4 regions of the Gordonia sp. GONU genome follow, and region 1 is predicted to be linked to each of the others. Evidence: predicted binding sites of a transcription regulator. Region 1 holds the regulator's gene; each other region holds the start of a gene.
What was found. Region 1 encodes LexA, which represses DNA repair genes until DNA is damaged. Its sites were predicted from a motif close to CGAACANNTGTTCG; they were not measured.

Region 1 (5,386 bases):
GACCCCACCACCACGATTGCCCTCGTGACGCGACTGGGTGGGCCCACCAGCCACACCGCGATCATCGCCCGTCAGCTCGGCATCCCGTGCGTCGTCGCGGTGTCCGGACTCGTCGGGATCGATGCGGGTACGGCGATCCTCGTCGACGGCACCACGGGTGAGATCGCCGTCGACCCCGATGACACCGCCGCGCGAGCCCGAGTCGAGGAGTATCGGCGTCACGCCGCTCGCGTCGCCGGATGGTCGGGTCCGGGTCGCACCGGCGACGGGGTGGAGGTGGCGATCCTGGCCAACGTCGCCGACGGGTCGTCGGCCCGCGCAGCAACCGATCACCCGGTGGAGGGTGTCGGACTGTTCCGTACCGAATTGGCCTTCCTCGAGCGCGCCGAGGAGCCTTCGGTCGACGAGCAGGCGGGCATCTATCGCGAGGTGCTGGACGCTTTCGACGGCCGCAAGGTGGTCATCCGCACCCTCGACGCCGGCTCGGACAAGCCGCTGCGCTTCGTGACCCATCCCGACGAGGCCAACCCGGCACTCGGTGTGCGCGGCGATCGAATCGCCTTGGCGCACCCCGAGATCCGCGCGCGCCAGCTCGACGCGATCGCCCGGGCGGCGCTGGAGGCCGACGCGCAGCCGTGGGTCATGGCCCCGATGATCGCCTCACCCGCCGAGGCGGCGACATTCGCCGCGCAGGTGCGCGAGCGTGGACTCGTCGCCGGTGTGATGATCGAGGTTCCCGCCGCGGCGATCCTGGCCCCGGCGATCCTGGCCGAGGTGGACTTCGTCTCGATCGGCACCAATGACCTCACGCAGTACACGATGGCCGCTGACCGAATGTCCGCCGAGCTCGCATCGCTGACCGATCCGTGGCAGCCGGCCGTGCTGCATCTCGTCGCAACGGTCGCCCGGGCCGGACGTGATCAGGGCAAACCGGTGGGCGTCTGCGGAGAGGCCGCGGCCGATCCGCATCTCGCCTGCGTGCTGGTCGGACTCGGGGTGACCTCGTTGTCGAGCGCTCCCGTCGCGGCGCCCGCGGTCGGCGCCCGGCTCGGCGCGGTCACCCTGGCAACCTGCGAAAACGCGGCGGCGGCCGCGCTGGCCGCCACCGATCCGGCTGCAGCTCGCGCGGCGGTCGCCGCGGTACTCGACAGTGACGAGGTCAGACTCGCCTCATTACGGTGACGACCTTGCCGAGGATGACGGCCTCGTCGCCCGGGATCGGGTCGAACAACTCGTTGTGCGGCATCAGCCAGACATGACCCTTCTGGCGTTTGAAGGTCTTGACCGTGGCCTCGCCGTCGATCATCGCGGCCACGATGTCGCCGTTGTCGGCCACGTTCTGCTGGCGGACGACGACCCAGTCGCCGTCGCAGATCGCGGCGTCGATCATCGACTCGCCGACGACCTTCAGCAGGAACAGCGATCCCTCGCCGACGAGCTCCCGGGGGAGTGGGAACACGTCCTCGACGGCTTCCTCGGCGAGGATCGGTCCGCCTGCGGCGATCCGGCCGAGCACCGGTACGAAAGTGGGTTCGGGCAGTGCTCCGCCGGTCGGCGAGGTCGGCGTCGGGGGTTCGCTCGGCGCGATGTTCACCGCCCGCGGACGGTTGGCATCACGTTTGAGAAGGCCCTTGCGTTCGAGCGTCCGCAGCTGATGGGCGACCGAGGAGGTCGAGGTGAGACCCACCTCGTCACCGATCTCGCGGATGCTCGGCGGGTAACCGCGTTCTCGCACGGATTTGCGGATCACCTCGAGAACTCCGCGCTGCCGCGGCGTCAGCGACGCCTCGGCAGCCGCCATGTCCGCCGGGGTGACGGGCTCGTCGGCGCCCCGCGCTCCGGTGCGCTTACCGCCGTCATCGCTCATGATCGGGTTCCTCTCGATTCCGAACGTGCTGGTAGATCGCTTGTCTTTCGACGAGCCTAGCCGAGAACGCCGACCGCATCAAACATTTGTTCGACGTGTCGCGAGACAATTGTCGGAGTGCCGTGCTACAAATCGAACATCAGTTCATCGAACGGATGATCGACATTCGAACAGTTCGACCGGGACGACGCGGTCCCACTCACGAACACCGTTCGACCGGATACACGGAGGGCACCATGCGCACCGCCACTCTCATCGACCCCGTCCACCTCGACCCCGCCCGGCACGACCCCGCCCGGCACGGCGGTCCCGTCCGCGGCGACGTCCTGGAGCGTCCGCGCCCGACACGTCGGGGAGACGCCCGGCGGCCCGTCGACAACCGTCCGGTGCCGGAATCGGCGGTCCGGGTCCGCCGCGTCGCGTCCACCCAGTGCGCGTCGCCGGTGGGTATGCGCGGTCGTGGACCGGTGGTCCCGGCGTGGCGTCCCGCCGAGGCGGCTCCCGCGGCCGTCATCCGCCGGCGTCGCCGCACGGCGACCGCTGTCCTCGCCGGCGTCGCGCTCGCCCTGGCCGTGTGGGTCATCGCGGTCGTCGGCCAGAACTACGCCGCGTCGGTCACGCCTGCCGCGGTCGGCACCGAGGTCGTGCACGTTCGGTCGGGTGACTCGCTGAGCACGATCGCCTCGCGGGTCGCCCCCGAGATGCCGCGTGAGGCCGTCGTCGACGAGATCATCCAGCTGAATGACCTCGCGTCGAGCGGGCTGCGCGTCGGCCAGCCGCTCCTCACCCCCCGGTACCACTGAGGCCGGGCGGTATCCTCGATGCCACAGGGACCAGCCGAGCACCGGCCCGGCATGCGGCGCGGCTGCATCAGAGCGTCCCGTGACCTGCGTGAGGATACGATGCGCTGCCCCTTCTGCAAGAACGACGACACCAAGGTCATCGACTCGCGTGTCGCTGATGAGGGGCAGGCCATCCGGCGCCGCCGCTCCTGCGTGGAGTGTGGGCGACGCTTCTCGACCGTGGAGAGTGCGGTCCTCTCGGTGGTGAAACGCAACGGCGTCACCGAACCGTTCAGTCGCGAGAAGGTGATGCGAGGTGTCCGGCGCGCATGCCAGGGGCGCCACGTCGCCGAGGACGCTCTCGCCCAGCTCGCCCAGCAGGTCGAGGACACCGTCCGCGCCAGTGGTTCGGCCGAGATCCCCAGCAATGAGGTGGGACTCGCGATCCTGAAGCCGCTGCGGGACCTCGACGAGGTCGCCTACCTGCGCTTCGCGTCGGTGTACCGGTCCTTCGACTCCCTCGAGGACTTCCAGCGCGAGATCGACGACCTCCGGGCCGCTTCAGCCGAGTCGGTCAAGAGTTCGTAGGACCCGCTTCTCCGACACCGGGAACGCGGTGCCCAGCCGTTCGGCGAACAATCCGACCCGCAGCTCCTCGACGAGCCACTGCGCCTCGTCGTTGACGTGCGCTTTCCGGTGTTCGGGTACCTGGGCCAGCCGCTGCGCCCACCGTTCGGTCACGCGGTCGATCACGGCGACTCCGGCCTGATCTCGCGCGGCGGAAGCCGGGAGTGCCGTCAACCGTGCCTCGGCGGCCGCGAGGTAGCGCGGCACGTTCTCCAGATGATGTCGCGGAGTGGCGGCCACGAATCCGTCGAAGACGAGGTTGTCGAGTTGTTCGGCGACGTCGTCGGCGGCGAGCGAACCCGCATGACGGTCGATCGCGGCGCGTACCGGCGCCACCGAGCCGAGCGACTCCACCGCGAGAGAGAAATACTCCGGAGCCGACTCGGTGATCCGTGGACGGATCTTCTCCGTCAGGGTGCGGAACGCCTCGGGTGAACGCACGGCGGACGCGGTCCCGGCGTGAAGGCCGGCGACGACGTCGCGGATCGCCCGGCGTGTGCAGTCGGCCAGCAATGTATCGAGATCCGCATAGGGACTCTGGCTCAACGCCAGCCGGCCGGCGGCGCCGAGCGAACTCGCCACGCGCCGGTGCAGTGGCGGGATCGCCAGGTCGAGGAGCGCGACGATCCCCCTCTCCGCCAGGCGATCTCGGGCCTGCTCCGACACCGCGTCGATCACGACCACCCCGCGTGTACGTCCGGCGTCGTCGGTGATCGCGTCGACGGTCGGGTACCTGGTGAGGCGCTGACCGGCGATGTCGACGGTCCGCTGCGCGGCGAGAGTGCCGATGCCGTCGTCGGTCCAGCTGCGATACAGCGTGCGTTTCACCGTCTTCGACGCCGCGGGCGTCGTCGCACGCTGAAGCTCGTCGATCGAGTCGGCACGCGCGGTGATCCGTCCGTCGTCGTCGGCGACCGCGAAATGCATCCGCAGATGGAGGGGAATCCGGTCGAGGTCGAAATCGGCGGCGGTGACCGTCATCTGGGTGATCGTGGTGAGTTCGCGGGCGAGCCCGACCGCGAGCGGTTCGCTGCGAGGCGTGAGACGGGCCAGCGCCAGGTCGGCGAACCGCTGGGCGGGGGACATCGACTTGCGCAACCTCTTGGGCAGCGATTTCACCAGTGCGGTGGCCAGTTCCGACCGCATCCCGGGCACGGACCAGTCGAAGCCCGCCGACCGGACGTGGGGCAGCAGTGCGCGCGGGATGATCACGGTGACACCGTCATCGGGTGCGCCGGGTTCGAACCGGTAGCGGAGCTCGAGTCGGGTGTCGCCCTGCTGCCACGCACCCGGATAGTCGGTCGGTGCGGCCTCGGCGGTTGCCGTGACATCCTCGGGCTTGAGGTCCAGAAGGGCAGGATCGCTGCGCCGTGCCTTCTTCCACCACGTGTCGAAGTGACGTGCGGAGGTGACCTCGGCGCCGACCCGGTTGTCGTAGAACTCGAAGAGCTGATCCTCGGTGATCACGAGTCCGCGTTCGCGCCTACGGTTCTCGACGTCGGCGGCGGCCTCGAGGAGGGCGCGGTTGCGTTCGAAGAACGGGTGCTGGGTACGCCAGTCTCCCTCGACGAGGGCATGGCGGATGAACAGCTCGCGCGAGACGACCGGGTCGATGGGACCGTAGTCGACGCGGCGACGGGCGACGAGGGTGACGCCGTAGAGGGTGACCCGCTCGTACGCCATCGCGGCGCCACGTTTCGACGACCAGTGCGGCTCGCTGTGCGTGCGTTTGACCAGATCCCCGGCCAGTTTCTCCGCCCACAACGGATCGATCCCGGCGACCGTGTGCGCGAACAGCCGGGAGGTCTCCAGGACCTCCGCGGCCATGATGAACGCCGGCGGTTTCTTGGCCAGCGGCGACGCCGGGAAGATCATGAGCGTCGTGTTCCGCGCCCCGGTGAATTCACGACCCTCGGTGTTGCGGACCGCGATGTTGCTGAGCAGACCCGACAGGATCGCGCGGTGGACGGCATCGGCGTCGACCTGCGGCAACTCCTCGCCGGCCGGACGCACGGGCCAGTCGAGATCCTTGACGATCTCGGTGAGCTGACGGTGCAGGTCCCGCCACTCCCGGATGCGCAGGAAGTGCAGGAACTCCCGCTCGCACATC
Region 2 (5,386 bases), on a different contig from region 1:
AACCGGCGTACTCCTCGGGTAGGTCGTCCTCGTAGAAGATGGCCTCGACTGGACACACCGGCTCGCAGGCGCCGCAGTCCACACATTCATCGGGGTGGATGTAGAGGCTGCGACCGCCTTCGTAGATGCAGTCCACCGGACATTCCTCGACGCAGGCACGATCCATCACGTCCACACACGGCAGGCTGATGACGTAGGTCATGATCGCAGCTCAGTTGTCGCCGAGCAGCTGCTGCGCCGACTCGGGCGCTGCCGCCGGGTTGTGGGTCGCCGCCGGTGCGTCGGGGGAGGCGGGCTCCACGTCGGCGGTCTTGCCGATACGAATCCGGTAGTCGCGGGGTTCACGGACGAGATACTCCCAGGAGTACGCCCCGGCGCGAACGTCCTCGAATTGACCGTGCAGCGGGATGGGGTCGTGGTCGTTGACCAAGATCAGCGCTTCACCGACGGACAGATCGTCGAAGATGCCGAAGATCTTGGGATGCCGTTGCGGCTTGGGGATCTCCCGGACGTCGAGTTCGATATCGGCCATGTCCGAAGCACCTTCCTATTAAACACGAATTAAGGTTGTGAAAATTAAAGCACGTCCGTCCGACCGCCGCATCCCCGCTGGCAGCCACGCCCATTCGGCGGCTGATGTCCGCGGCGGCGCGCCGGGAGCGATAGCGTCTGGGGTGCATCCTCACCGACGGGGGAAGGCCAGAGAATTGTCGGACGGACGAGGTGCGCGCCTTCGACGAGGACGGGTGGTGGTTGTGCCGATCGACCCGGTTGATCAGGTTCGTGACCGCTGCTACGCGCTGCGTGGGTGCGCCGGGCTGAGTGAGCGACGAAGGAGCGCATCGAAGTCGATGAGCCTCGAAGGGTCCACCTGATGCGGTACGAATACCCCTGCGAGATCGTCACCTTCGTGGTGTCCCCGGAGCATGCGTACTTCGGACGGCCCAAGGACGGTCCCGCCGATGAGGTCGAGACCCACACGCCCGACACGGTGGGGATCGTCGCGGACAAGGGCATTCGAGGCGATCGCTTCTTCGGCGTGAAGGCCCACACCGAAGCCGCGGTGACGTTCCTTGCCCTCGAGGCCTGGACCGCGGCGGCGGGTGACGTGGACCCCGTATCGGCCCGACGCAACGTCGTGGTCCGCGGTGTCGAACTGGACCCGTTGCGCGGGAGGGAGTTCGAGCTCGACACCGGGCCCGGCCCGATCCGCTTCCGCGGCGGGCGTCCCGCACATCCGTGTTCATGGATGGACACCGTCGCCGGCGAGGGCGTGCGCAAGGCACTCATCGGGCGTGGCGGACTCCGGGCGCAGCCGTTGACGTCGGGGACCCTGCACATCGGTCCCGCTGTGATCGTCACCGATGTCGAACTCGACGCCGCCCGCGCCGCCGCCCAGGTGAAGCGGGCTCAGCCGATGTGATGATGGGTGCTTTCCCGCTCGGGTGCGCGGCCGAGCGGAAAAGGCACCGTCTGCGGTGGCTCACTTCTCACACTGTGGAGTTGTCAAGGTACGGATGCGGTCCCGACGGTGTCGGGTGCGGAAGGTGCTGCGCGAGAGTCTGTGTCAGGCGGCGATGTCGTCGAGTCGCATGGTGCGTCGGTTGTAGGCGGGTAGGGCCCGACGCTGGGGGTCGATGTCGGCGGGCGGGATGAGCCAGGGGTGGCGGTCGTAGCCGAGCATGATGTCCCAGCCGTTGTGGTGGACCTGGGTGTGGCAGCGTTGACAGAGCAGGCAGCCGTTGTCGAGCTCGGTATCACCGTCGTCGGTCCAGTGCTGGATGTGATGAACCTGTGTATGGGATGGCGGCGCACCGCATTTGATGCAGTTCTCGTCGCGAATGATGATCGTTTTGCGTAGGTGGGCTGGGAAGAGCCGTCGTTCGCGACCCATCTCGAGTGGCACGGTCTCGCCGTCGATGATGATCTCGGTCAGGGTCCCGTCGCAGGACAACCGTTTCGCAGTCGCCTGGGTGACCGACCCGGTCCAGGGCAGGAAGGCGGGGTCGCCGCCGTCGGCGGGGATGGTCAGCACTGTCTGGGTTCGCGGGCTGCCGATGGTGTCGATGGCGGCTCCGACGGCGGCTTGGTCGAGCAGTGTCTCGAGGGCGTCGGCGCGTCGTTGTTCGGGGGAGCGTCGGTCGTCGGAGCCGTCGGGTTCGGGCCGGGGGATGCTGCGTTCGTCGATCATAGCGATGAATTTCTCGCCCACGACCTGTGTCACGTTGGCGCGGATGTCGATGCGGTTGTCGTCGGTGAGGCTGTGCGACAGGGTGTCCAGGGATCGGTCGTCACACGCGGGGACACCCCCGTCGGTGGTGTCGGCGATGGTGTCGCCGATCGTGTGGGCGTGCTTCTGTATGTCGGCAGGTGTGGCCCCTGACAGTGCCTGGGTGAGGAGTTCGGTGTGGTAGATGGTTCGGGCGTCGTCGGAAAGTGATGTGGGGGAGCGTTTCTCGATCGTGGACATCCCGCGGACGATGGCGTCGACGACTTCACTCGCGAGGCGGCCGTCAGCTGCGCAGGTTTCGATCTTGTCCAGCGTGCCGTGGTGGTCGGCGATGCGGGCGGTGCGAGTGGCTGCTGCGGGTGGGAGTCCCATGTCGATCAACAGGTTCTTGGTGGTGGAGCCGGCTTTTGCTGCGACGCCGAGATCATCGAGTTGTGCTGTGAACGAGGCGATGTGGTGATCGGCGAGGTTGCGCAGCTGTATCCATCGGCGCAGTTGTGAGTACGTGCGGACGCCGGTGGGGTCGTCGGCGGGTGGGGTGATCTCGACGAGTTGATCGAGGATTGCGTCGAGTGGAGTCGTGTCGGTGTCGATCATGACGGCAGCCATCCCTCTTCTGAGGTGCACAAGCGGTGAGTGGGACCGTCGTTGACTGCTGCTCTGTCATGAATGTTTTGTGTCTTCAGTTCTACATCGGGGGTCTGACAAGCACTGCACACCGACCAAGTCGACCGCGCGAATCGGTGCGATGGGCGAGAACCGTGGTCAATTTCGCCGTGACTCTGCTTGACCCACTTTACTCGAACATGTGTTCTACTGCCATGTTTCTCCACATCCGGGTGTTCGGTCAACACGACGGTTTGGTCAGGGTCTTTCCCGGGCCGGCGATGCGCAGCCGGTCGCCGTCCGGTGTGCACGCCACCGGCTGGGACGGCAACAACGCGATCCCGGGTCCTGAACCTGGGTCCGCACGGCCTCTACCCCGCCAGCGCGCGCAGGAAGAACCCGAGGTTCGCCGGCTTCTCGGCGAGGCGACGGACGATGTATCCGTACCACTCGGTGCCGTACGGGATGTACACGCGCACTCGAGCTCCCGCAGCGGCGAGCCGACGTTGCTCGTCGCTGCGGATGCCGTAGAGCATCTGGTGCTCCCAGGTGTCGGGAGCCCGATCGAACTCCTTCGCCAGAATCGACGCGGCCTCGATCATCGTCGGGTCGTGGCTGGCGACCATCGGATAACCGTTGCCTTTCATCAGGATTCGCAGGCAGCGGAGGTACGCCTCGTCGACCTGACCGCGGTCGGGGTAGGCGACCGACGGTGGTTCGGCATAGGCACCCTTGCACAACCGGATTCGCGCACCCGACTCCGCGAACTCGGCGCAGTCGTCCTCGGTGCGTCGCAGATACGCCTGCAGGACGGTCCCGACGTCGGGGAAGTCGCGCCGCAGCGAGCGCACGACGGCCAGTCGCTCGTCGACGGTCGAGTGGTCCTCGGCGTCGACGGTGACGGACGCACCCGCGGACCGCGCCGCCTCCGCGATCGTCCGTGCGTTCTCTTCGGCGATCTTGGCGCCGTGCTCGGGCAGTCTCTGGCCGAGTGCGGTCAGTTTCAGTGACACCTCCAGCGAACCGGGTGGCACCGGAGCCAGGCCCGGCATCGCCTGCAGCAGAGCCACATAAGCGGCGACGGTGGCGTCGGCATGCGACTCGTCGACGGTGTCCTCGCCGAGGAAGTCGATGGTCACGGCGAGTCCGTCGTCGAGTTCACGTCTGATCGCGGTGAGCACGTCGTCGAGTGATTCGCCGGGTACGAACCGCCGCACGACCTTCTCGGTCGCCGACCATCGCTGCGAGGCCTGTTTGATCCGTTCGCTGCGCGCCGCGGCGATGATCGTCGGGCGCAGGACGGTGTCGAAGAGCGTGCTCACCTCAGACCCCCGTGAAGTCAGTGCTCATGTGCGGGTATCGGTAAGTCGTCGGTGGTGTGAAGGTCTCCTTGATCGTGCGGGTCGACGTCCAGCGCAACAGGTTCTCCTTCGACCCCGCCTTGTCGTTGGTGCCCGAGGCGCGCCCGCCGCCGAACGGTTGCTGGCCGACGACGGCCCCGGTCGGCTTGTCGTTGATGTAGAAGTTGCCGGCCGCGTTGCGGAGCCGATCCGAGGCGAGGGCGACCGCCGCGACGTCGGTCGCCATGACCGCACCGGTGAGCGCATACCGCGCCGTCGTGTCGACCAGATCGAGGATCGTCTCGTAGTCGGCGTCGTCGTAGACGTACGCCGACAGGATCGGTCCGAAGTACTCGGTGGAGAACGCCTCGTCCCGAGGGTCGTCGGACAGCAGCACGGTCGGGCGCACGAAGTATCCGACCGTGTCATCGCAGGCGCCACCGACCGCGACGGTGAGCGACGGCGTGGACTTGGCGCGTCGCAGCGCGGTGACCTGCTTGTCGAAGGCGCGACGATCGATGAGCGCACCACCGAAGTTCGACAGGTCGCGCACGTCGCCGAAACCCAGTTCGGCGGTCTCGCTGAGGAAGTCGTCGCCCATCTTGTCCCACACCGACCGGGCGACGTAGGCACGCGAGGCGGCCGAGCACTTCTGGCCCTGGTACTCGAAAGCGCCGCGGATCAATGCCGTCCGGAGCGCCCGCGGTTCGGCGGAGGAATGCGCGACGACGAAGTCCTTACCGCCGGTCTCGCCGACGAGCCGCGGGTAGTTCCGGTACTTGCCGATGTTGCCGCCGACCTCCCGCCACAGGTGCTGGAAGGTCGTGGTCGAGCCCGTGAAGTGGATCCCGGCCAGGTTCTCGTCCGCGAGAACCACATCCGACACGGCCCGGCCGTCGCCGTGGACGAGGTTGATCACTCCGGGTGGCAGTCCCGCGGCCTCGAGGAGCGCCATCGTGTACTGGGCCGAATACGCCTGTGTGGGAGAGGGCTTCCACACCACGGTGTTGCCCATCAGCATCGGTGCGGTCGGCAGGTTCGCGGCGATGGCGGTGAAGTTGAACGGGGTGACCGCGTAGACGAATCCGTCGAGCGGACGATGGTCGAGCCGGTTCCAGACACCCGGCGACGACACCGGCTGCTCGGCGAGGATCTCCCGGGCGAAGGCGACGTTGAACCGCCAGAAGTCGACGAGCTCGCAGGGAGCGTC
Region 3 (5,386 bases), on a different contig from region 1:
CGTCACATCGCGCTGAAGGCCGACGCACCGATGGCGCCCGGCACCAAGGACCCGGTCAAGGACGCCGACGAGGTCGTCGCCTTCGCCAAGGAGCACGGCGTGCCCGTCGCGATCAAGGCCGCCTTCGGCGGTGGCGGTCGCGGCATGAAGGTCGCCTACACCATCGAAGAGATCCCGCACCTGTTCGAGTCGGCGACGCGTGAGGCCATCGCCGCGTTCGGTCGCGGTGAGTGCTTCGTGGAGCGCTACCTGGACAAGGCCCGCCACGTCGAGGCGCAGGTTATCGCCGACCAGCACGGCAACGTCATCGTCGCCGGTACCCGCGACTGCTCGCTGCAGCGTCGTTTCCAGAAGCTCGTCGAGGAGGCCCCGGCGCCGTTCCTGACCGACGAGCAGCGCACCAAGATCCACGAGTCCGCCAAGGCCATCTGCCGCGAGGCCGGCTACTACGGCGCGGGCACCGTCGAGTTCCTGGTCGGCAACGACGGCCTGGTCTCGTTCCTCGAGGTCAACACCCGTCTGCAGGTCGAGCACCCGGTCACCGAGGAGACCGCGGGCATCGACCTCGTCCGTCAGCAGTTCCGCATCGCCAACGGCGAGAAGCTCGAGTTCACCGAGGATCCGACCCCGCGCGGCCACGCCTTCGAGTTCCGCATCAACGGCGAGGACGCCGGCCGCAACTTCCTGCCGGCCCCCGGCCCCATCTCGGTCTACAAGGAGCCCACCGGACCCGGCGTGCGCGTCGACTCCGGTGTTGTCGAGGGCGACGTCATCGGCGGCCAGTTCGACTCGATGCTGGCCAAGCTGATCGTCACCGGCGAGACCCGCGAGCAGGCGCTCGAGCGTTCGCGTCGCGCACTCGCCGAGTTCCAGGTCGAGGGCCTCGCCACGGTCATCCCGTTCCACCGCCACATCGTCTCCAACCCGGCGTTCATCGGCGACGGCGAGAAGTTCGACGTCTACACCAAGTGGATCGAGACCGATTGGGAGAACCCGATCGAGCCGTACACCGGTGGAGAGCCGATCGAGGAAGACGACGCCGCACCGCGTCAGAAGGTCGTGGTCGAGGTCGGCGGACGCCGCGTCGAGGTCTCGCTGCCGGGTGATCTCGCCCTTGGTGGCGGCGGCGGCTCGACGAACGGTGTCATCCGCAAGAAGCCGAAGGCCCGCTCGCGCAAGAAGGGCGGCGGCGCAGCCGTCTCCGGTGACGCCGTGGCCGCTCCGATGCAGGGCACCGTCGTCAAGGTCGCCGTGGAAGAGGGCCAGGAAGTCTCCGCCGGTGATCTGGTCGTCGTCCTCGAGGCGATGAAGATGGAGAACCCGGTCACCGCCCACAAGGACGGCGTGGTCACCGGTCTGGCCATCGAGGCCGGCGCCGCGGTCACCCAGGGCACCGTGCTGCTCGAGCTGAAGTAACCCACTCGCTGCCTGAGGTGCGAGCGACCACCCTAGCTGCCTGAGGTGCGAGGAACCACCCTTGCTGCCTGAGGTCCGAGTAACCACCCTGCTGCCTGAGGTGCGAGCGACCACCCTCGCTGCCTGAGGTGCGAGGAGCGATAGCGACGAGCCACGAAGGCCTGGTGAGGCAACCTCGCCGGCCTTCGTGGCTCGCTCCCCGAGTAGCGAGCTTGCGAGCCACCCGCTCCCTGAGTAGCGAGCCTGCGAGCGTATCGAAGGGACATCGTGCAACCAGTCGAGATCAACGCCGGGACGTGGTATCTGCGTTCGCTTCGTGCGGACGACCGGATCACCGACGTCCCGGCGTTGTCTCTTCTCGGGGTCGACTCCCCCGCCGACTACGTCGAGGCAGCGAACTCCGACTGGGAGGCCGAGACGCGTTTCGTGTGGGCCATCTGCATCCCCACAACCGGTGAACTCATCGCGTTGATCGGAGTCACGCCGGACGGCGCCGCCGGCCATCTGTGGGGTCAGGCGCGCGACGGCTACGACGCGGCGCTCGACGCTGCGATCGGGCCAGTGTCACGGTTTGCCGAAGGTGCGCTGGATCTCACTGTGGCCGAACCCCTCTCGCGTTCGATCGGCTGAATCGACCGCGAGTGTCAGGTGTCGCTCTCCCCTCCGGGCTTTCAGCGCCTGTCTGCATTGGCCCGTTCGGCACGGCCCAGAATGCGTTCAGGATGCTCTGACGCCCTCGTCTCGAACCCACATGCCCGCAAGCCGACATAGCTGCGACGGCGTTGGTAATAGGTCGTTGGTAATAGGTTCAGAGACATGAACCAGATCGACCCGGAAATCGACGACTACCTGACCCGCTATGCCGCTACGCTGAGTGCCTTCGACTCGACCGCGGCTGCACAGTTGTGGGCCATCCCGGGCATGATCATCGATGATCGTTTCGCCGGTGTCGTCGACGACCGCGAGACCATGGCACACAGCCTTGAGCAGTCCTACCCGCTCTACCGCGAACTCGGCTTGGCATCGGTCAGCCACGAATGCCTGAACGTCGAACACCTCACCACCGCGATCAGCCTGGTCAAGGTGCGGTGGATCTTCTACGGCGCCAACGGTGATCAACTCACCGACAGCAACGCCTACTACATCGTGCGCCGCGACGACGATGGCCTACACGCCTGCGTCTGCATCCAACTCGACGACGCCGAGAAGCTCCGAGCACTGGCCGCCGAACACGACATCGACATCGCCGAGTACACCCGCGAGTAGTCGAAACCAACGGTCGCCGGCAACGGGTGAGGGCGTGTTCGGCGTCGGTCACAGCTTCTTTTCAAGTCCCTGCGCGTCAAGATCCTGCACTCAGCGAGCCCGCCAGAAGGCTTGACGCACTGGAGACCACTTGACTCGAACACATATTCGAGTACGGTTGTGTCATGGCGCGGGGGGCGGGCATCGAATCCACGGATTCGGCAGGCATCACAGAAGACTCTGTCGAGCCCACGCTGCGTCCCGATACCGAACTCTCAGCCCCTGAGCTGATCGAGGTCTTGAATCACTGCGCCGGGCTCGCCGCGTCGACAGCCCACCGAATGATGACCGTTGCCAGCCTCATTCACGACGAACGGGAAATGGACTATGCCGCGCGTCGCGCCGAGGTGCACAGCGGACAGCTCGACTCGATCGAGGCGTTCGACGAGCTGGCTGCTCGAGCGGCCGCCGGTGAGGACCCGTACGCACAGTTCGGGCCGAACGGTCTCGAGCAGGCCATCGCCGAGGTCGGCGCCACCCTGACCATGACGCCGGCAGAGGCCCGAGAACTCATCATGGCCGGTGACGCCCTGCGGTATCGACTGTCGTTCACCGGTCACGCACTGGCCTGCGGCCGCATCGACAAGAAGCGTTTCCTCATCGCGATCAAGCGAACCGACCTCGTCACCGACGCCGATGAGATGCAGACGGTGGATGCACATCTGGCCGAGGCGATCTTCGCCCGCGCACCGATGTCGACGACCCGGTTCACCGCCATGGTCGACGCCATCGTCGCCAAGTGGGCACCCGAGGCAGTGCGCAGGCGTCGCGAGCGAGCCACCGACGACCGCAAGGTCACCGTCGGACCCGATCGGTTCAACCCCGGACAATCCCGCCTGTCCGGGACACTACCGATCGCCGACGCTGCCGCGTTCGACGCCCGCTTGTCCGCGATGGCGGCCGAAGTACATGCCGCCGACCCTCGCACTGTTGCACAACGTCGCGCCGATGCGCTGGTCGCACTGGCTCGCGGCGCGACTTCACTAGCCTGCACATGCAACGATTGTTCGTCTTCCGCAACAGAATTCGGGGAGACCGCTGTACCCGAGGATGCCCCGACGGTCGACCCTCACCACGTCGACCCAGGACCCATGCCGTGCTCCTGCGCCGCCGACAAGACAGCTCCGCGGGCGAACTACTTCATCATCGCCAATCTTTCCACCCTCATGGGCCTCGACGACGATCCGGCGTTTCTCGATGGCCAGGGCATCATCGACGCCGAAACCGCACGCAAGCTGCTCGCCGAAGCCCGACGCACCTACCTGCACCCCACCGTCGCGCCCAGCCCGGAATCGGCGCTGCGTTACGTTCCGTCGAAGAAGCTGCAAGCCCTGGTGCGGGCCGGCGAACTGTGCTGCACCTTCCCGGGATGCAATGCGCCGGTGTGGCAGATCGACCTCGATCACACCCGGCCGTTCGACCATCAGCATCCCGACCGTGGTGGACGCACCCTCGAACGCAACCTGAAACCACTCTGCCGGTTTCACCACCGGATCAAGACCTTCACCAGCTGGCAGGACTACCAGGACGAGTTCCTGACCGCCTGGTTCACCACACCCACCGGACACCTGTTCGTGGGCAACGCCTACAACGGCCGTGATCTGTTCGGCCATCTCGCACCGATTCGCTCACCCGATCATCCGGCGCGCGTCCGGCACGCCACTCAGCGAGACACGAGGTCCCGCCGGGCCCGACGCGCCGAACAGCGTTGGAACCAAGCAAACCCGCCACCCTTCTGACAGGCAATCGGACAGAAGTCGCCACGCACCTGTGCGTTCGGCGACTACTGTTCGTTGACCAGAGGCCGGTCCGAGCCGATGGAGGTCGCGGTGAGCCACACCGGAGTGAACGCAGCCGAGGAGTTCGACGCCATCATCGTCGGCGCGCGCTGCGCCGGATCTGCCACCGCGATCGCACTCGCCGGCCGCGGATTGCACGTCCTGGTCATCGATTCGGCGCGCTTCCCCTCCGACACACTCTCCACGCATCTGCTGTGGCCGTCGACCCTGGCCGAGATCCACGCACTCGGCGCCCTGCCCGCCGTCGAGGAGGCGGGCGCGCCACGTCTTCCCATCGCCGAGGCCATCCTCGACGAGATCGGCTGGCGCACCGGGTATTCGCCGGTGTCCGATATCGACTACGGAATGTGTCTGCGGCGTTCACATCTCGACGACGCCCTCGTCCGGACGGCGTCGTCCCTCGGAGCCGACATCCGGCAACAGTGTCGGGCAACGGGATTGATCTCCGATGACGGGCGCGTCACCGGCATCCGTTATACCGATCCCGACGACCACGAACGGGCGGCGATTGCTCCCATCGTCATCGGAGCCGACGGCCGCAAGAGCGTCGTGGCCCGCGAGGTGGGAGCGCAGACCCCGCTGATTTCCTCCCGGAGTGGCCGATCGTGCTACTTCGCCTACTGGACGGACCCACGAGACGACCTGCGCCACATCGCCTCCCAATGGCGGGTCGACGGGTTGCTCGGCACCGCATTCCCCTGCGACGCCGGCCAGACGCTGTGCCTGCTGCAACCGCCTGTCGAGCTCGATGACGAGTTCCACGGGCGTAAGGTCACCGATGCCTACCGCGCGGGCGTCGCAGCGCTGCCCGGCCTGGCACGACGCCTCGAGGGCGCGGAAATGGTGTCCCGGGTGCGGTCGTGCAC
Region 4 (5,386 bases), on a different contig from region 1:
TGCACCCGGTGGCACCGGAGGCGTCGGCGAAGGCTTCGGCCTCGCCGATGGTCGCCACGGTCAGCCCCACCGCGCCGTGATCGATCTGAAGGCGGGCGATCTCGGCGCACTTGTGGGTCTTGGCGTGCGGCCGGACGTCGACGCCGACGTTCCGGGCTGCTCCGGCGAGTGTGGCGAGGTTGCGGTCCAGTCGGTCGACGTCGACCTCCAGGTACGGGGTGTCGATCACGCGTCGCGACCACCGGAACTGCGGGGACGTCCCATGGCGGCCGCCGACTCGCCGAACAGCAGGTACTCCTGGTGCAGGATGCGGGTGGTCAGATCAGGGGTGTAGCGATGCCCGAGTTCGGCGATCGTCCCGACGACCGAACTGACCCGTTTGGGCCGATCGATGATGGCGTGCAACACCCGGGACGCGGCCTTGTCGACATCCCAGGTGCCGGGCTGGTTGTCGTAGGCCTCGGTCGGGGAGATCATCCGCGTCTTCACCAGCGGCAGACGCACATTGGAGAACGTCACATGATCGGAGACGGTTTCGGTGCCGGTCACATCGCTGAACGCCTCCAGCGCCGCCTTCGACGCCGCATAGGCGCCGAAGCGCGGACCGCGGGACTGCACCGCGATCGAGGTCACGTTGACCACATGTCCCGACCGCCGGGCAACCATGTGCGGCAGGAGTCCGAGGATGAGGTTGACCGCGCCGAAGTAGTTGACCGCCATGACCCGGTGATAGTCGTGGGAGCGTTGCACCGAGTTCACGGTGGCGCGCCGGATGGACCGGCCGGCGTTGTTGACCAGGACGTCGACGTGACCGTGCTCCGCCAGTACCGATTTGACCAGCGCGTTGACCGATTCCTCGTCGGTGATGTCGCACTGATACGCCACCGCACGGCCGGGCGGGATGCCCTTCTTGCTGGTCGTCGAATTCAATTCGGCGGCGGCGGAATCGAGTTCGTCGGCAGATCGGGCCACGATGATCACGTTGGCGCCACGTGCGACGCACATCCGGGCGGTGGCCTTCCCGATGCCGCTCGACCCGCCGGTGATGAGGATGTTCTTGCCCACGAGAGGGCCGCGGGGGTCGCGACGCCGGTTGCGCGAACGGTCGAGGTGCGCAGACCAGTACTGCCACAGGCGGGGTGCGTACTCGGCGAATTCGGGGACACCGATCCCGTGCTCGTGGAGGACGGCGATGGTGGCGTCGGAGGAGAAGTCCACCGGCAGCGACACCGCGTCGAGCACCGCCGGTGGGATGCCCTGTTGGGTGGCGAGGAGATTGCGGCCGACGCGGGCCGGTCCCATCGCGGACAGCGCCAGTACCGGCTCGACCATGGCGTGCGGGACGGCGTCGAATCCCCGGGGTGCGCCGAAGGACGGGGCGAGCGCGTTGTACATCTCGGTGATGGTGAGCGAACGCCGGTCCCCGAGGTGGAACACGAGCCCGCTGCGCTGCGGTTCCACGGCGATGAGCGCCACCATGGCGGCGGCGACGAAGTCGACGGGCACCATGTTGAGCGTGCCGAGGTCGGGCATCGGCAACCGCAGCTTCGACGGAAGACGTCCGAGCGCCGCGAGGTGACCGAAGAAGTAGTAGGGGCCGTCGATCTTGTCCATCTCGCCGGTCCGCGAGTCGCCGACGACGATCGAGGGCCGGTACACGCGCCACCGCAGGCCCTCGCGTTCGCGCACGACTCGTTCGGCCTCGAACTTGGTCCGGTGATACGCCGTCGGAAAGCCTTGCCCGACTTCGAAATCGGTTTCGTCGAAGCGGCCGCGATGGTCGCCGGCCACCGCGATCGAGGAGACGTGGTGCAACAGGGCGTCGTGGGCGATGGCGAAGTCGGCGACGCGTGAGGTGCCGAGGACGTTGGCGGCCCGTTGCGACTCGGCGCCGGCGGCCATGTCGTAGATCGCGGCGAGATGGACCACGTGGTCGAAATCCGGCAGGTCGTTCGCGTCGAGGCCGAGGCCCGGGCTGGTCAGATCGCCGACGACCGGTTTCACTCGATCGGCGGCACCGAGGTCGTCGAGCAGGGCGGTGAACGTGGATCGAGAGGATTCGCGCACCAGTGCGTGGATGGTCGCGTCGGGGTCGACGGTCAGAAGACGATCGATGACGCGCCGGCCGATGAACCCGCTGCCTCCGGTGATGAAGTAGCTAGTCATGTAGGGATCCCATCATGTGAGCGGGCATGTCACCCGCTGGATGTCCCGTCCCCCGATGGGAGATGGAATCTGTCTGGTACTCAGAGTTGCACCAACTCGAGCCGGACGCAACGGCCTACGGGGATCGGCGGGGAATCCGGATGTTCATTCGAACTCGTGTTCGATAGACTGTTCGGGTGGGCTGGGATCAGGGACCACCGACGTGGTCGGAGATGGAGCGGGTGCTCTCCGGTCGTGCACCCGACGGCGGGCGTCCGGGTACCGCCTTCGGTCCCGATGACAGCGACCACGCGATGTTCCCGGGCGACGGCGGCGACAGCCCCGCCTGGTCGCGCAAACGTGGTGCGTACCAGGCGGATGACATCACGCGGGGATCGTCGTCGGTGGCATACGCCGAACTCCACGCCCACAGCTCCTACAGCTTTCTCGACGGTGCGTCGATGCCGGAGGAACTGGTCGAGGAGGCGCAGCGGCTCGGTCTGGCGGCGCTGGCCGTCACCGATCACGACGGCTTCTACGGGATCGTCCGGTTCGCCGAGGCCGCCCGTGAATTCGGGATGCCGACGGTCTTCGGTGCGGAGCTGTCGCTGGAGCCCGACATCGCACGAACCGGACACAACGATCCCCCGGGAGAACACCTGCTGGTCCTCGCCCGTGACGGCGAGGGTTACCGCCGGCTGTCGCGGACGATTGCCGAGGCGCACATGGTCGCGGGCGAGAAGGGGTTGCTGCGCTACGACCGCAACGCCCTGGCCGGTGCCGGGGACGGGCATTGGCTGATCCTCACCGGCTGCCGGAAGGGCGCGGTCCGACGCGCGCTGGACCGCGGCGGCGTCCCGGCCGCGGAGATCGCGCTGCGGGAGATGATCGAGACCTACGGCCACGGCAACGTCGTCCTGGAGCTCACCGCCCAGGCCATGCCCGACGACGACGAACGCAACGCGGTGCTCGCAGGTCTCGCCGCGCGCGCCGGGGTGCCGACGGTGGCCACCACCGGTGCGCACTTCGCCGCGCCCCGACGCCGCCGGCTGGCGATGGCGATGGCGGCGGTTCGGGCCCGCACCGACATCGAGACCATCGCGGGCTGGATGCCGGGCGTGGCCGGCGCGCATCTGCGCAGCGGCGACGAGATGGCACGGCTGATGCCCGCGCACCTCGACGCGATCGACAACGCGGCCGGCCTCGCCGCCGATTGCGCCTTCCAGCTGGGCCTGATCGCGCCGGAATTGCCGCCGTTCGACGTGCCGGAGGGTTACACCGAGGCCAGTTGGTTGCGTGAACTCACCATGACCCGCGCCCGGCGCCGCTACGGCACGCCCACCGAACATCCGCAGGCCTACCGGCAGATCGAGCACGAGCTCGCCATCATCGAGACCCTCACGTTCCCCGGCTATTTCCTGGTCGTCGCCGACATCGTCGACTTCTGCAAGGCCAACGACATCCTGTGCCAGGGCCGGGGGAGCGCGGCCAACTCGGCCGTCTGTTACGCCCTGGGGATCACCAACGTCGACCCGGTCGCCAACAAGCTGCTGTTCGAGCGGTTCCTGGCCCCCGAACGCGACGGGCCGCCCGACATCGACGTGGACATCGAGTCCGACCGTCGCGAGGAGGCCATCCAGTACGTCTACCGCCGGTACGGCCGGGATCGCAGCGCGCAGGTCGCCAATGTCATCACCTATCGCGGTCGCTCGGCCATCCGGGACATGGCGCGTGCCCTGGGGTATGCGCCAGGTCAGCAGGACGCCTGGGCGAAGTCCCCGGACACCGCACCATCGGACGTGACCGATCTGGCCGGTGAGATCCTCGGTATGCCAAGGCATCTGGGTATCCACTCCGGTGGCATGGTGATCTGCGACCGGCCCATCGCCGACGTCTGCCCCACGGAGTGGGCGCGGATGGAGAACCGCAGCGTGCTGCAGTGGGACAAGGACGACTGCGCGGCCATCGGGCTGGTCAAGTTCGACCTGCTCGGTCTCGGCATGCTCTCGGCGCTGCACTATGCGATCGATCTGGTCGCCGAGCACAAGGGCATCGAGGTCGACCTCGCCACGCTCGATCTCGCCGAACCCGCGGTCTACGAGATGCTCTGCCGCGCCGATTCGGTGGGCGTGTTCCAAGTGGAGTCGCGCGCCCAGATGGCGACCCTGCCGAGGCTGAAACCACGTTGTTTCTACGATCTGGTCGTCGAGGTGGCGCTGATCCGTCCCGGACCCATCCAGGGCGGCTCGGTGCATCCCTTCATCAAACGGCGCAACGGGGAGGAACCGGTCGCCGTCGAACACCCGTCGATGTTCAGGGCGCTCGAACGGACACTGGGGGTGCCGCTGTTCCAGGAGCAGCTGATGCAGCTGGCCGTCGACGTCGCGGGCTTCGACGCCTCCGAGGCCGACCAGTTGCGACGCGCGATGGGCTCCAAACGGTCGCCGGAGAAGATGGAGCGGCTGCGCCAACGCTTCTACGCCGGCATGGAGCGACTGCACGGCATCACCGGCGACACCGCCGACCGCATCTTCGAGAAGATGGCCGCCTTCGCCAATTTCGGCTTCCCGGAGAGCCACTCGCAGAGTTTCGCGTCGCTGGTCTTCTACTCGTCGTGGTTCAAGTTGCATCATCCGGCCGCGTTCTGTGCGGCGCTGCTGCGGGCACAGCCGATGGGTTTCTACTCGCCGCAGTCGCTGGTCGCCGATGCCCGCCGGCACGGGGTGGCCGTCCATCGTCCCGACATCAACGCCTCCCTCGCGCACGCGACTCTGGAGAACGAGGGCCTCGACGTGCGGTTGGGACTCGACGGGGTGCGCGGGGTCGGTGAGGAGGTCGCCCAACGCATCGTCGACCGTCGCGCCGACGGGCCGTACACCGACATCACCGACCTGTCCCGGCGTGCTGCCCTGAGCGCCAAGGAGCTCGAGGGGCTCGCCGGGGCCGGGGCTTTCGACGGTTTCGGTCTCAGCAGGCGGCAGGCGCTCTGGGAGGCCGGGGCCGCCGCGACCGTCCGCGACGATCAGCTGGAACTGCGATCGGCGGGTGCCACCCCGACGCTGCCCGGCCTGTCCGACATCGAGTTGGCGGCCACCGATGCCTGGGCCACCGGCATCACCCCGAAGACGTATCCGACGCAGTTCCTGCGCCCTCGGCTCGATGCGTTGGGGGTGGTGGCCGCGGACCGGTTGCTGTCGGTGCCCGACGGCGCGCGTGTGCTGATCGGGGGTGCGGTGACCCA

Region 2: NWF34_RS12800 (HNH endonuclease signature motif containing protein) is a predicted target of LexA. The motif match lies at 3,032-3,045, and genes of this name have one in related genera.
Region 3: NWF34_RS13720 (DUF222 domain-containing protein) is a predicted target of LexA. The motif match lies at 2,819-2,832, and genes of this name have one in related genera.
Region 4: NWF34_RS22055 (error-prone DNA polymerase) is a predicted target of LexA. The motif match lies at 2,316-2,329, and genes of this name have one in related genera.

Annotation. Positions count from the first base shown of each region.
Region 1 is NZ_JANRHB010000001.1:209,538-214,923, reverse strand. It holds gene NWF34_RS00960 (phosphoenolpyruvate--protein phosphotransferase) at 1-1,182, shown strand, start outside; gene lexA (transcriptional repressor LexA) at 1,160-1,867, opposite strand; gene NWF34_RS00950 (LysM peptidoglycan-binding domain-containing protein) at 2,104-2,670, shown strand; gene nrdR (transcriptional regulator NrdR) at 2,770-3,237, shown strand; gene hrpA (ATP-dependent RNA helicase HrpA) at 3,211-5,386, opposite strand, start outside.
Region 2 is NZ_JANRHB010000011.1:93,146-98,531, reverse strand. It holds gene fdxA (ferredoxin) at 1-202, opposite strand, end outside; gene NWF34_RS12810 (DUF2249 domain-containing protein) at 212-532, opposite strand; gene NWF34_RS12805 (molybdenum cofactor biosysynthesis protein) at 875-1,423, shown strand; gene NWF34_RS12800 (HNH endonuclease signature motif containing protein) at 1,568-2,827, opposite strand; gene NWF34_RS12795 (proline dehydrogenase family protein) at 3,208-4,158, opposite strand; gene pruA (L-glutamate gamma-semialdehyde dehydrogenase) at 4,160-5,386, opposite strand, start outside.
Region 3 is NZ_JANRHB010000013.1:22,779-28,164, forward strand. It holds gene NWF34_RS13705 (acetyl/propionyl/methylcrotonyl-CoA carboxylase subunit alpha) at 1-1,416, shown strand, start outside; gene NWF34_RS13710 (hypothetical protein) at 1,684-2,046, shown strand; gene NWF34_RS13715 (hypothetical protein) at 2,233-2,682, shown strand; gene NWF34_RS13720 (DUF222 domain-containing protein) at 2,847-4,460, shown strand; gene NWF34_RS13725 (NAD(P)/FAD-dependent oxidoreductase) at 4,551-5,386, shown strand, end outside.
Region 4 is NZ_JANRHB010000038.1:4,116-9,501, reverse strand. It holds gene NWF34_RS22065 (alanine racemase) at 1-229, opposite strand, end outside; gene NWF34_RS22060 (SDR family oxidoreductase) at 226-2,166, opposite strand; gene NWF34_RS22055 (error-prone DNA polymerase) at 2,343-5,386, shown strand, end outside.